Regions from separate parts of the Ralstonia sp. VS2407 genome, predicted to be linked through region 1. Evidence: riboswitches for the same ligand, from Rfam matches in the RefSeq annotation. Region 1 holds a riboswitch; the other holds the start of a gene.
The links. A riboswitch is a leader RNA that binds a small molecule or an ion and turns the genes downstream of it on or off. The one in region 1 is predicted to bind glycine.
Positions count from the first base shown of each region.

Region 1 (4,916 bases):
GCCCACGCCGCGCTTGGGCGTGGTGATGGCGCGAATGAACGCAGGATCATCATCCGCATTGGCAATCAGTCGCAGGTAGGCGCACAGGTCCTTGATCTCCGCCTTGTCAAAAAAGCTCTGACCGCCCGAGAGCACATACGGAATGCGCTCGCGGCGCAGGATCTGCTCGAACAGGCGCGCCTGGAAGTTGCCGCGATACAGGATCGCGTAATCGCGAAACTGCGCGCGACGCTCGAACTTGTGGGCAGAGAGTTTGAAGACCACGCTCTCGGCTTCGTGCTCTTCGTCATTGGCGCTCGTCACGTTGATGGCGTCGCCCATGCCGTGCTCGCTCCACAGCGTCTTCTCGAACAGCTTCGGGTTCTGCGCGATCACGGCGTTGGCCGCGTTCAGGATGCGCACCGTGGAGCGGTAGTTCTGCTCCAGCTTGATGACCTTCAGGTTCGGGAAATCCGTCTGCAGCAGCTTGAGGTTGTCGAGCGTGGCGCCGCGCCAACCGTAGATGGCCTGATCGTCGTCGCCCACCGCCGTGAAGGCCGGCGCCCGCAGGTGCGAACCACCCGCCAGCAGCTTCAGCAGCTGGTACTGGCAGGCGTTGGTGTCCTGATATTCATCGACGAGGAAGTAGCGCAGGCGGTTCTGCCACTTCAGCCGCACCTCTTCATTGCGGGCGAACAGCTCGGCAGGAATGCGGATCAGGTCGTCAAAGTCCACCGCCTGATACGCGTGCAGCGTCGCAACGTAATTGCGGTAGACGAGCGCCGCCTGGTGGTCATCGACGTTGTTGTTGGCGAGCGCCTCGGCAATCGCAGTGTCCGGGTCGACGAGACCGTTCTTCCACAGCGAGATCGTGCTCTGCACGCGGCGGATCAACTGCTTGTCGGTCGTCGCCAGTTGCTCCTGGATCATCCCGAAGCAATCGTCCGAATCCATGATCGAGAAACGCGGCTTGAGGCCCACATGCTCGGCCTCAGCCCGCAAGATCTGCACGCCCAGCGAGTGGAAGGTACAGACCGTCAACTGCTTGATGGGAATGCGCTTGCCGTCTTCGCGTGTCTTGCCGTCCATCAGCTTGGCCACACGCTCCTGCATTTCCTTGGCCGCCTTGTTGGTAAACGTAACGGCGGCGATGTGCTTGGGCTCGAAGCCCTTGTCCAGGATCAGGTGCGCGATCTTCTGCGTGATCACGCGCGTCTTGCCCGAGCCTGCCCCGGCAAGCACCAGGCAGGGGCCGTCGAGGTAATGCACACCTTCGGATTGGGCAGCATTGAGCCCGTGGGCGAGACCGGAAGACATGGGGAACAGGCAGAAGAAAAAGCAGGCGGGAACGACAGCGGAGGGCGATGGTAGCACGGCGTCTTTGCATCGATCGGGCCGGTGCCGCGCCACCCGCGTGGGGCCCCACGGACGTGCTCGACACTGCACCGAATGCGTTTGCGCCCCCCCGCTTTTCGCACCGGCGTTACACCGCTTACGCGCCGTTACACGAACCCCGTAAGCGGCCGGGCGCGGCACGCCGTTATGGACGGGACAGCGGCTGAATCGGTCGGCCGCCCACCGGAGAAACCACCATGCACCGCATTGTTAAAGCCCTGGCCGTTACCGCCGTCGCCCTGTCTGCCACCACCGGCGCCTTCGCCCAAACGCAGTGGCAAAAAGACCACCCGCGCCGCGCCGAGGTCAACCACCGCCTTGCCAACCAGAACAGGCGCATCCACAACGAAGTGAAGGAAGGCGAGATCACCAAGGGCCAGGCGCGCCAGCTGCACCGGGAAGACCACCAGATTCGCCAGGAAGAGCGCGACATGGCGGCTCAGAATGGCGGCGGCATCACCAAGCAGGAGCAGCGGACGCTGAACCAGCAGGAAAACCAGGTCAGCCGCCAGATCGGCAAGTAAGCCAGAGCACGACCGCCAACACCCGCACTCCGGCCACACCCTTGGAGCTTGGCGACCCCGCCAGCGCCCCGAGGGTGTGGCTGTTGTCTTTGGCGCAAGAGAAAGAAAAGTGAGTCAGCCCCGGCGGGGGATGAAACAAGGGATGCACCAAAAAACGAAAACAAACTCTTTCGGCAAAAACCGCCGAATCCCCCCCAATTGACAATCCCATCCCCCTTCCGTACATTCGCGCCATCCATCCGGGAGAGCGTGCCCGCCGTATACGGCAAGGCGCCGCCGAAGGGGTAGCACCCGAAAACTCTCAGGCATCCAGGACCGGGCGGATCGGCGGACATGCGTCCGACCGCACTCTGGAGAGCTGGCGCCGCACGACCACTGCGGGCGCCCACCGAAGGGGCTCACGAACGGCGCGCACCGCTATGCGCCCCGCTTCGCAATCTCTCAGGTACCAAGGACAGAGGGGCCATCTGCGCAGCTTGTTGATCTTCATGGCGTCACCATGAGGGATCAGGCTGCGCGGGTGGCCTTTTTGCTTTTCTGGTTCCCGATCCATGCGCCGCGCCCAAGCCACGGCGGCGCGCTCAGCCGAGAGATTCCATGACGCTCCAACACACGCCGCTCAATGCCATCCACCGCTCGCTGGGCGCCCGCATGGTCGACTTTGGCGGCTGGGACATGCCCGTCAACTACGGCTCCCAGATCGAAGAGCACCACGCCGTGCGCCAAGACGCCGGCATCTTCGACGTCTCGCACATGTGCGTGGTCGACCTCACCGGCGCGCGCGTGCGCGACTTCCTGCGTGGGCTGCTCGCCAACAACGTCGACAAGCTGCAGACGCCCGGCAAGGCGCTCTACAGCTGCATGCTGAACCCCAAGGGCGGCGTGATCGACGACCTGATCGTCTACTTCTTCCGCGAAGACTGGTTCCGCCTGGTGGTCAACGCCGGCACTGCTCCGACGGATCTGGAATGGATCGTCGCGCAGAACGCGGCCGCCGGCACCGACGTGACCATCACGCCGCGCCGCTCCGACAACAACGCTGGCGCCGAGCCGCTGGGCATCCTGGCCGTGCAGGGCCCGAACGCGCGTGCCAAGACCTACGCTGCGCTGCGCGGCACGCAGGCCGTGGGCGATGCGCTCAAGCCGTTCAACGCGGGCTTCGTCACCGTGGAAAACGTGGGCGAGATCATGGTGGCCCGCACCGGCTACACCGGTGAAGACGGTTTCGAACTCGTCGTCCCGGCCTCGCAGATCGCCGGCGTCTGGGAGCGCCTGCTGCAGGCCGGCGTGCGCCCGGCGGGCCTGGGCGCGCGCGACACGCTGCGCCTGGAAGCCGGCATGAACCTCTACGGCCAGGACATGGACGAGCACGTGTCGCCGCTCGACGCCGGCCTCGCCTGGACGGTCGACCTGCAAAGCGAACGCGACTTCACCGGCAAGGCCGCGCTGCAAGCCGGCGGCCAGCGCGAACAGTTCGTCGGCCTGATCCTGCGCGACAAGGGCGGCGTGCTGCGCGCCCACCAGAAGGTCATCACCGCTGCCGGTGACGGCGAGATCACCAGCGGCACGTTCAGCCCGAGCCTGTCGCTCTCCATCGCACTGGCGCGCCTGCCAAAGGACGTGGCCATCGGCACTGACGTGCAGGTCGAAATTCGCGACCGCAAGTTGACCGCGACTGTGGTTAAACTGCCGTTCGTGCGCAATGGCAAGGCGCTGGTCAGCTGAACACCGAATCTGCATTCCCCAATACCCATCTTCCGGAGAAACCTTTCATGAGCAACGTCCCCGCCGATCTGAAGTACACCGAACACGACGAGTGGATCCGCGTTGAAGCCGACGGCACGCTGACCATCGGCATCACCGACTTCGCGCAGGACGCGCTGGGCGACATCGTCTTCCTGGAACTGCCGGACGCTGGTCGCGCAGTCGCCAAGGACGAGGCGATTGCCGTGGTCGAATCGGTCAAGGCCGCCTCCGACATCTACGCCCCCGTCTCGGGCGAGATCATCGCCAACAACGCCGACGCCGCGGGTGCGCCCGAGTCGGTCAACGCCGGCGCCTACGAGGCCTGGCTGTTCAAGATCAAGCCGACCAACGCCGACGATGTGAACGCGCTGATGTCGGCCGAGCAGTACGCCGCCAAGATCGGCTAAGCCGGTCACCGAAGCCGATGTGCCTGACCCGCACATCGGCGCTTTGCCTGAATTTCGAGCCCTTGCCATGAACGCTCCGCACCCCGCTTCCTCGGCGCTTGCTGCCGAACGCCCCACCCTCGCCGCCCTGGAGGCGTGCGACGCCTTCGCGCACCGCCACATCGGCCCGTCGCCGGAAGAGCAAGCGCAGATGCTTGCTGCACTTGGTTTTGATAGCCGCGCCAAGCTGATCGACGCCGTGATCCCGCCCGCCATCCGCCGCCAGGACGGCATGCCGCTGGGTGAATTCACGCAGCCGCTGACCGAAGAAGCGGCGCTGGCCAAGCTGCGCGGCATCGCGGGGCAGAACCGCGTGGTCAAGAGCCTAATCGGCCAGGGCTACTACGGCACGCATACGCCGGGCGTCATCCTGCGCAACATCCTCGAGAACCCGGCTTGGTACACGGCCTACACGCCGTATCAGCCGGAAATCTCGCAGGGCCGCTTGGAAGCGATGCTGAATTTCCAGCAGATGGTGATCGACCTGACGGCCATGGACATCGCCAATGCGTCGATGCTGGACGAAGCGACCGCCGCTGCTGAAGCCATGACGCTGCTGCAGCGCATCGGCAAGTCGAAGTCGACCGTGTTCTTCGTGGCCGACGACGTGCTGCCGCAAACGCTGGAAGTCATTCGCACGCGCGCCGAGCCGATCGGCGTGCAGGTGGTGACCGGCCCGGCGGCCGACGCTGCCAAGCACGATGCGTTCGGCGTGCTGCTGCAATACCCGGGCGCCAACGGTGGGCTCCTGGGCGATCTGGCGACGTACCAGGCGCTGACCGATGCCGTGCACGCTGCCGGCGGTCTGGTCGTGGCCGCCGCCGAC
Region 1 is NZ_JBRFVG010000014.1:102,057-106,972, reverse strand. Features, by position in the region: gene ACU8YE_RS20465 (UvrD-helicase domain-containing protein) at 1-1,296, opposite strand, end outside; gene ACU8YE_RS20460 (hypothetical protein) at 1,572-1,898, shown strand; glycine riboswitch at 2,129-2,226, shown strand; glycine riboswitch at 2,239-2,366, shown strand; gene gcvT (glycine cleavage system aminomethyltransferase GcvT) at 2,496-3,623, shown strand; gene gcvH (glycine cleavage system protein GcvH) at 3,671-4,051, shown strand; gene gcvP (aminomethyl-transferring glycine dehydrogenase) at 4,119-4,916, shown strand, end outside.

Region 2 (4,916 bases), on a different contig from region 1:
GCGCGCAAAACAGCACGAGGCTCACGACGCTGGCCAAGTGAGGCACGCGGAATGCGCCGCCCCGCCCTGCGATCGGGCCACCACGCGCCGGGCTGGACGATCGGCACAACACCAGTCCCAACACAGCGCCAATCACGATCACGGTCAGTTGCGCGTAAACGGTCGTCAACGCGCTGAGCACGGCGATGCTGATTAAGGCGATGCTGGCGCGCTGCCAGTCGGGACACAGCTTGCGCGCCATGTCCCACACGGCCTGCGCCACCACCGCAACGGCCACCAGCTTCAAACCGTGGATCAGGCCATTTCCGACGGGGCCGCCCAGGCCCGGCGCGACCATCGCAAAAGCCAGCAACAGCACAACCGAAGGCAGCGTAAAGCCGCACCAGGCCGCCAAACCGCCGCGCCATCCGGCCCGAAGCAGCCCGACGGAAAACCCCACCTGGCTGCTGGCAGGCCCCGGCAGAAACTGGCACAGCCCGACCAGGTCGGTGAATGCTGCGTCGTCGAGCCAACGGCGGCGCTCCACGAACTCTCGTCGGAAGTAGCCGATATGCGCGATGGGGCCGCCGAAACTCGTCAGGCCCAGCTTGAGAAAGACCGCCAGCACTTCCAAGGCAGAGCCCGCTTGATGTGTGCGGGCCGGTGTGGCGGATGCGGTCATTGGCTGGCGAGATCGACGTTTGAGACACGCGTATTAGAACATTGCCGCCGTGGCATGGAAGGCAACTAAAGTGGCAGCATAGGCATCGCCGTCACCGTCATTGGACTCTGCCGCGTATCCCATCATGCACTTTGCTCAGACCATTGGCGCACAGCGCCATGTGTTCAACGATCTCAAGACGCTGCTGGCCAAGGCCAGCCCGGCGCGCTCCGGCGACTATCTGGCGGGCGTGGCCGCCGCCAGCGAAGGCGAGCGCATGGCCGCACGCATGGCGTTGGCCGATGTGCCGCTGTCGGTCTTCCTTAACGAAGCGCTGGTGCCTTATGAAGACGACGAGGTCACGCGCTTGATTCTCGATCGCCACGACGCACAGGCCTTCCAGCCGATCGCCTCGCTCACCGTGGGCGAATTTCGCAACTGGCTGCTCCTGCACGAGACCGACAGCGCGACATTGGCGAGCGTCTCCGCCGGCATCACGCCGGAAATGGCCGCCGCGGTCAGCAAGCTGATGCGCAATCAGGATCTGATTTCCGTGGCCCGCAAGTGCCGCGTGGTCACACGGTTTCGCAACACCATCGGTTTGCCGGGCCGGTTGTCAGTCCGGCTGCAGCCCAATCACCCGACGGATGATCCCAAAGGCATTGCTGCGTCGATCATCGACGGCCTGCTGTATGGCTGCGGCGACGCGACCATCGGCATCAACCCTGCCGGCGACAATCTCGGCGCCATCGTTTCGCTGCTGCAATTGGTGGATGAGCTGCGCAACCGCTACGCCATTCCTACGCAGTCGTGCGTGCTGACCCACGTGACGAACACCGTGCGCGCCATTGACCAAGGCGCGCCGGTGGACTTGGTGTTCCAGTCGGTTGCCGGCAGTGAACAGGCCAACGCAGGGTTCGGCATCAGCCTCGCATTGCTGGCCGAGGCGCATGACGCCGCGCAGGGCTTGGCGCGCGGCACGGTTGGCAACAACGTGATGTATTTCGAGACCGGCCAGGGAAGCGCGTTGTCGGCCAATGCGCACCACGGCGTCGATCAGCAAACCATGGAGGCGCGTGCCTATGCGGTGGCGCGAGCGTTTTCGCCTTTGCTGGTGAATACGGTCGTCGGCTTTATCGGGCCGGAGTATCTCTACGACGGCAAGCAGATCATCCGCGCCGGGCTGGAAGACCACTTCTGCGGCAAGCTGTTGGGCCTGCCGATGGGCTGCGACGTCTGCTACACCAACCATGCCGAAGCCGACCAAGACGACATGGATACGCTGCTCACGCTGTTTGGCGTGGCGGGCATCCATTTCATCATGGGCGTGCCGGGCGCCGACGACATCATGCTGAACTATCAGAGCACGTCGTTTCATGACGCACTTTATCTGCGCGACACGCTCGGCCTGCGGCCTGCACCGGAGTTCGAGGCATGGCTGCAAAGCATGGGCATCGTCGACGCTGCCGGCCGCCTGCAAGATGCCACGGCGCGGCAGCCGCTGCTGCAGTTGGCCCACGCGCTGTAAATCCCGCTGGGAAGCCGAACATGCCAAAGCACCCCCTCGTTCAGCCGAATCCGTGGACGCATCTGCGCGCCTTTACCGACGCCCGTATCGCACTGGGTCGCGCAGGCAGCAGCCAGACGACCGATGCCGTGCTCGCGTTTGGCGTGGCGCATGCCCAGGCGCGCGATGCCGTGCATTTGCCGCTCGATAGCACCGCATTGTCGTCCGCGCTTGGGCAGGCAGGCTTCACCGCATTGGACGTACACAGCGCGGCGGCTGACCGCGCCCAGTACCTGCGCCGTCCCGATCTTGGACGCCGGCTTGACGATGCGAGCCACGCTAGACTCGACGCGTTGCGGCCAGCACAGCCATTCGACGTTGTTTTCGTGATTGCCGATGGGCTCTCCGCATTGGCGGCGCAAAGCCACGGCGTGCCGCTCCTGTGCTGCGTGCGCGATCGTCTGCCGCGCGACTGGTCGATCGGCCCCGTCGTGATCGCCAGGCAATCCCGTGTTGCGCTGGGGGACGAGATCGGTGCGTTGCTTGGCGCCCGGCAGCTCGTGATGCTGATCGGTGAGCGGCCGGGGCTGAGTTCGCCAGACAGCCTGGGCATTTACCTGACCTACGCACCGCGCGTTGGGTGCTCCGATGCGCAGCGCAATTGCATCTCGAATGTACGGCCGGCAGGCCTGACCTATGACCAGGCAGCGAGCCGGCTGGTGTTCCTGCTCAACGGCGCACTGGCGCTCGGCCGCAGCGGCGTGGACCTGAAGGACGACACCCCAGCCGCTGCCCCGGGTACAGCCCGACTTGCCGAACGTCACAACCCGTGACACACTCCCTCCCGCTGCCCACACCGGCAGCACGCAGGCGCGGCTGACGCACCAACGACAGCTGCAACACGCCGCAGGAGAGACCGGGCTTAACGCGCACACGCGCAACGCCTGGCGCCGATGGAGCAACCACCCCGGAAACTCTCAGGCAAAAGGACTGTGGCGTCGACTGCGAATCTGGAGAGAGGCGTGCACGCGCGCGCCCACCGAAGGGGATGGCGCCAGCGCTGCTGACGCCCAAGCTCTCAGGTCCCGAGACAGATGGGGTGAGCCGACCGGATCGTCCGGTCATGACATCACTCCATAGGGACCGCCATGACGCACATCGTCATCGTCGGCGCCGGCATATCCGGCGTCACCACTGCTTACACGCTCTCGCAACTCGGCTATCAGGTCACGGTGCTCGACCGCCACCTGTATCCGGCCATGGAAACCTCGTTCGCCAACGGCGGGCAGCTTTCCGCCAGCAACGCTGAAGTCTGGAACAGCACCGGCACGCTGCTCAAGGGCATCAAATGGATGCTGCGCAACGACGCCCCGCTGCTGCTCAATCCCAAGCCGTCGTGGCATAAGTATTCGTGGATCGGCGAGTTCGTGGCCAGCATCGCGCACTACCGCCGCAACACCATCGAAACCACGCGCATGGCCATTGAGGCCCGCAAGCATCTGTTTGCCATGGCTGAGCGTGAGCAGATCGATTTCGACCTACAGAAGCGCGGCATTCTGCACGTCTATCACGACAAGGCGAGCTTTGCAGCAGCAGGCAAGGCCAACGCCCTGCTTGTCGCCGGCGGGCTTGAACGCCACGCCGTGAGCCCCGAAGACATTGCCGCCATCGAGCCCACACTGCGGGGCAACTACTACGGCGGCTATTTCACAGAGTCCGATGCCACCGGCGACATCCACAAGTTCACGCGCGGTCTCGCGCAGGCGTGCGAAAAGCGCGGCGTGCGCTTCATGCACGGTGTGGATGTCCGCGATGTGCAAACCACTGAAGGCGGCGTTCGCCTCCTGCTGCAGACCACGCTTGATGACCGCCTTTCCACCAGCGAAGCGAATGTCGTGCAGGACATTGCCGCCGATGCGATGGTCGTGTGCGCGGGCGTCGGCAGCCGGCATATCGCGCAAATGGTGGGCGATCGCATCAACGTGTATCCGGTCAAGGGTTATTCGATCACGGTGCACCTGGACGACGAAGCCAGCGTGCAAGGCGCGCCATGGGTCAGCGTGCTCGATGAAAGCGCGAAGATCGTGACCAGCCGACTTGGCACCGGCCGCTTCCGCGTGGCCGGCACGGCCGAGTTCAACGGTTACAACCGCGATATCCGCGCGGATCGTATCGAACCCCTGGTGGCCTGGACGCGGCGCAACTTCGCCATTGGCACGTCGCGCGTGGTGCCGTGGGCCGGCTTGCGTCCGATGATGCCCGACATGATGCCGCGCGTCGGCCGTGGGCGGCATGGGCGCGTGTTCTACAACACGGGCCACGGGCATCTGGGATGGACGCTATCCGGCGCCACCGCCGCAATGGTGGGCGACGTGATCGCGCGAGATTGCCCGCTGCATTGATCGCGGCAAACGAAAAAGCCCGCCGGGACGCTGGCGGGCTTTTTCATTGCGAGAACGATCCAAGCGATCAGAACTTGTGCCGCACGCCCAGCATCACGCCCAGGCGCGAGTTGTTGCCGTACAGGTTGCCGGAGTTGTTGAACGCGGCGGCGCTGTCCAACGCCACCCAACTACCCTGCAGATGCGTGTAGTCCACCTCGGCATACACATCGGTGCGCTTGCTGAAGGCGTAGTCGAGCATACCGGCAGTGGTGAGGCGCTTGCCGCTGGTATCGAGGTGCTTCATCCAGTCGTACTGCACGGTGCCGATGAAACTGAGTGCGCCGGAGATCGGCACCTTCGCGCCCACATAGGCAGCCTGGTTCTT
Region 2 is NZ_JBRFVG010000002.1:315,606-320,521, reverse strand. Features, by position in the region: gene chrA (chromate efflux transporter) at 1-661, opposite strand, end outside; gene ACU8YE_RS04590 (ethanolamine ammonia-lyase subunit EutB) at 786-2,168, shown strand; gene eutC (ethanolamine ammonia-lyase subunit EutC) at 2,189-2,980, shown strand; glycine riboswitch at 3,045-3,150, shown strand; gene ACU8YE_RS04580 (D-amino acid dehydrogenase) at 3,296-4,549, shown strand; gene ACU8YE_RS04575 (porin) at 4,617-4,916, opposite strand, start outside.
Region 2: another riboswitch for glycine. It lies ahead of ACU8YE_RS04580 (D-amino acid dehydrogenase); the one in region 1 lies ahead of gcvT (glycine cleavage system aminomethyltransferase GcvT).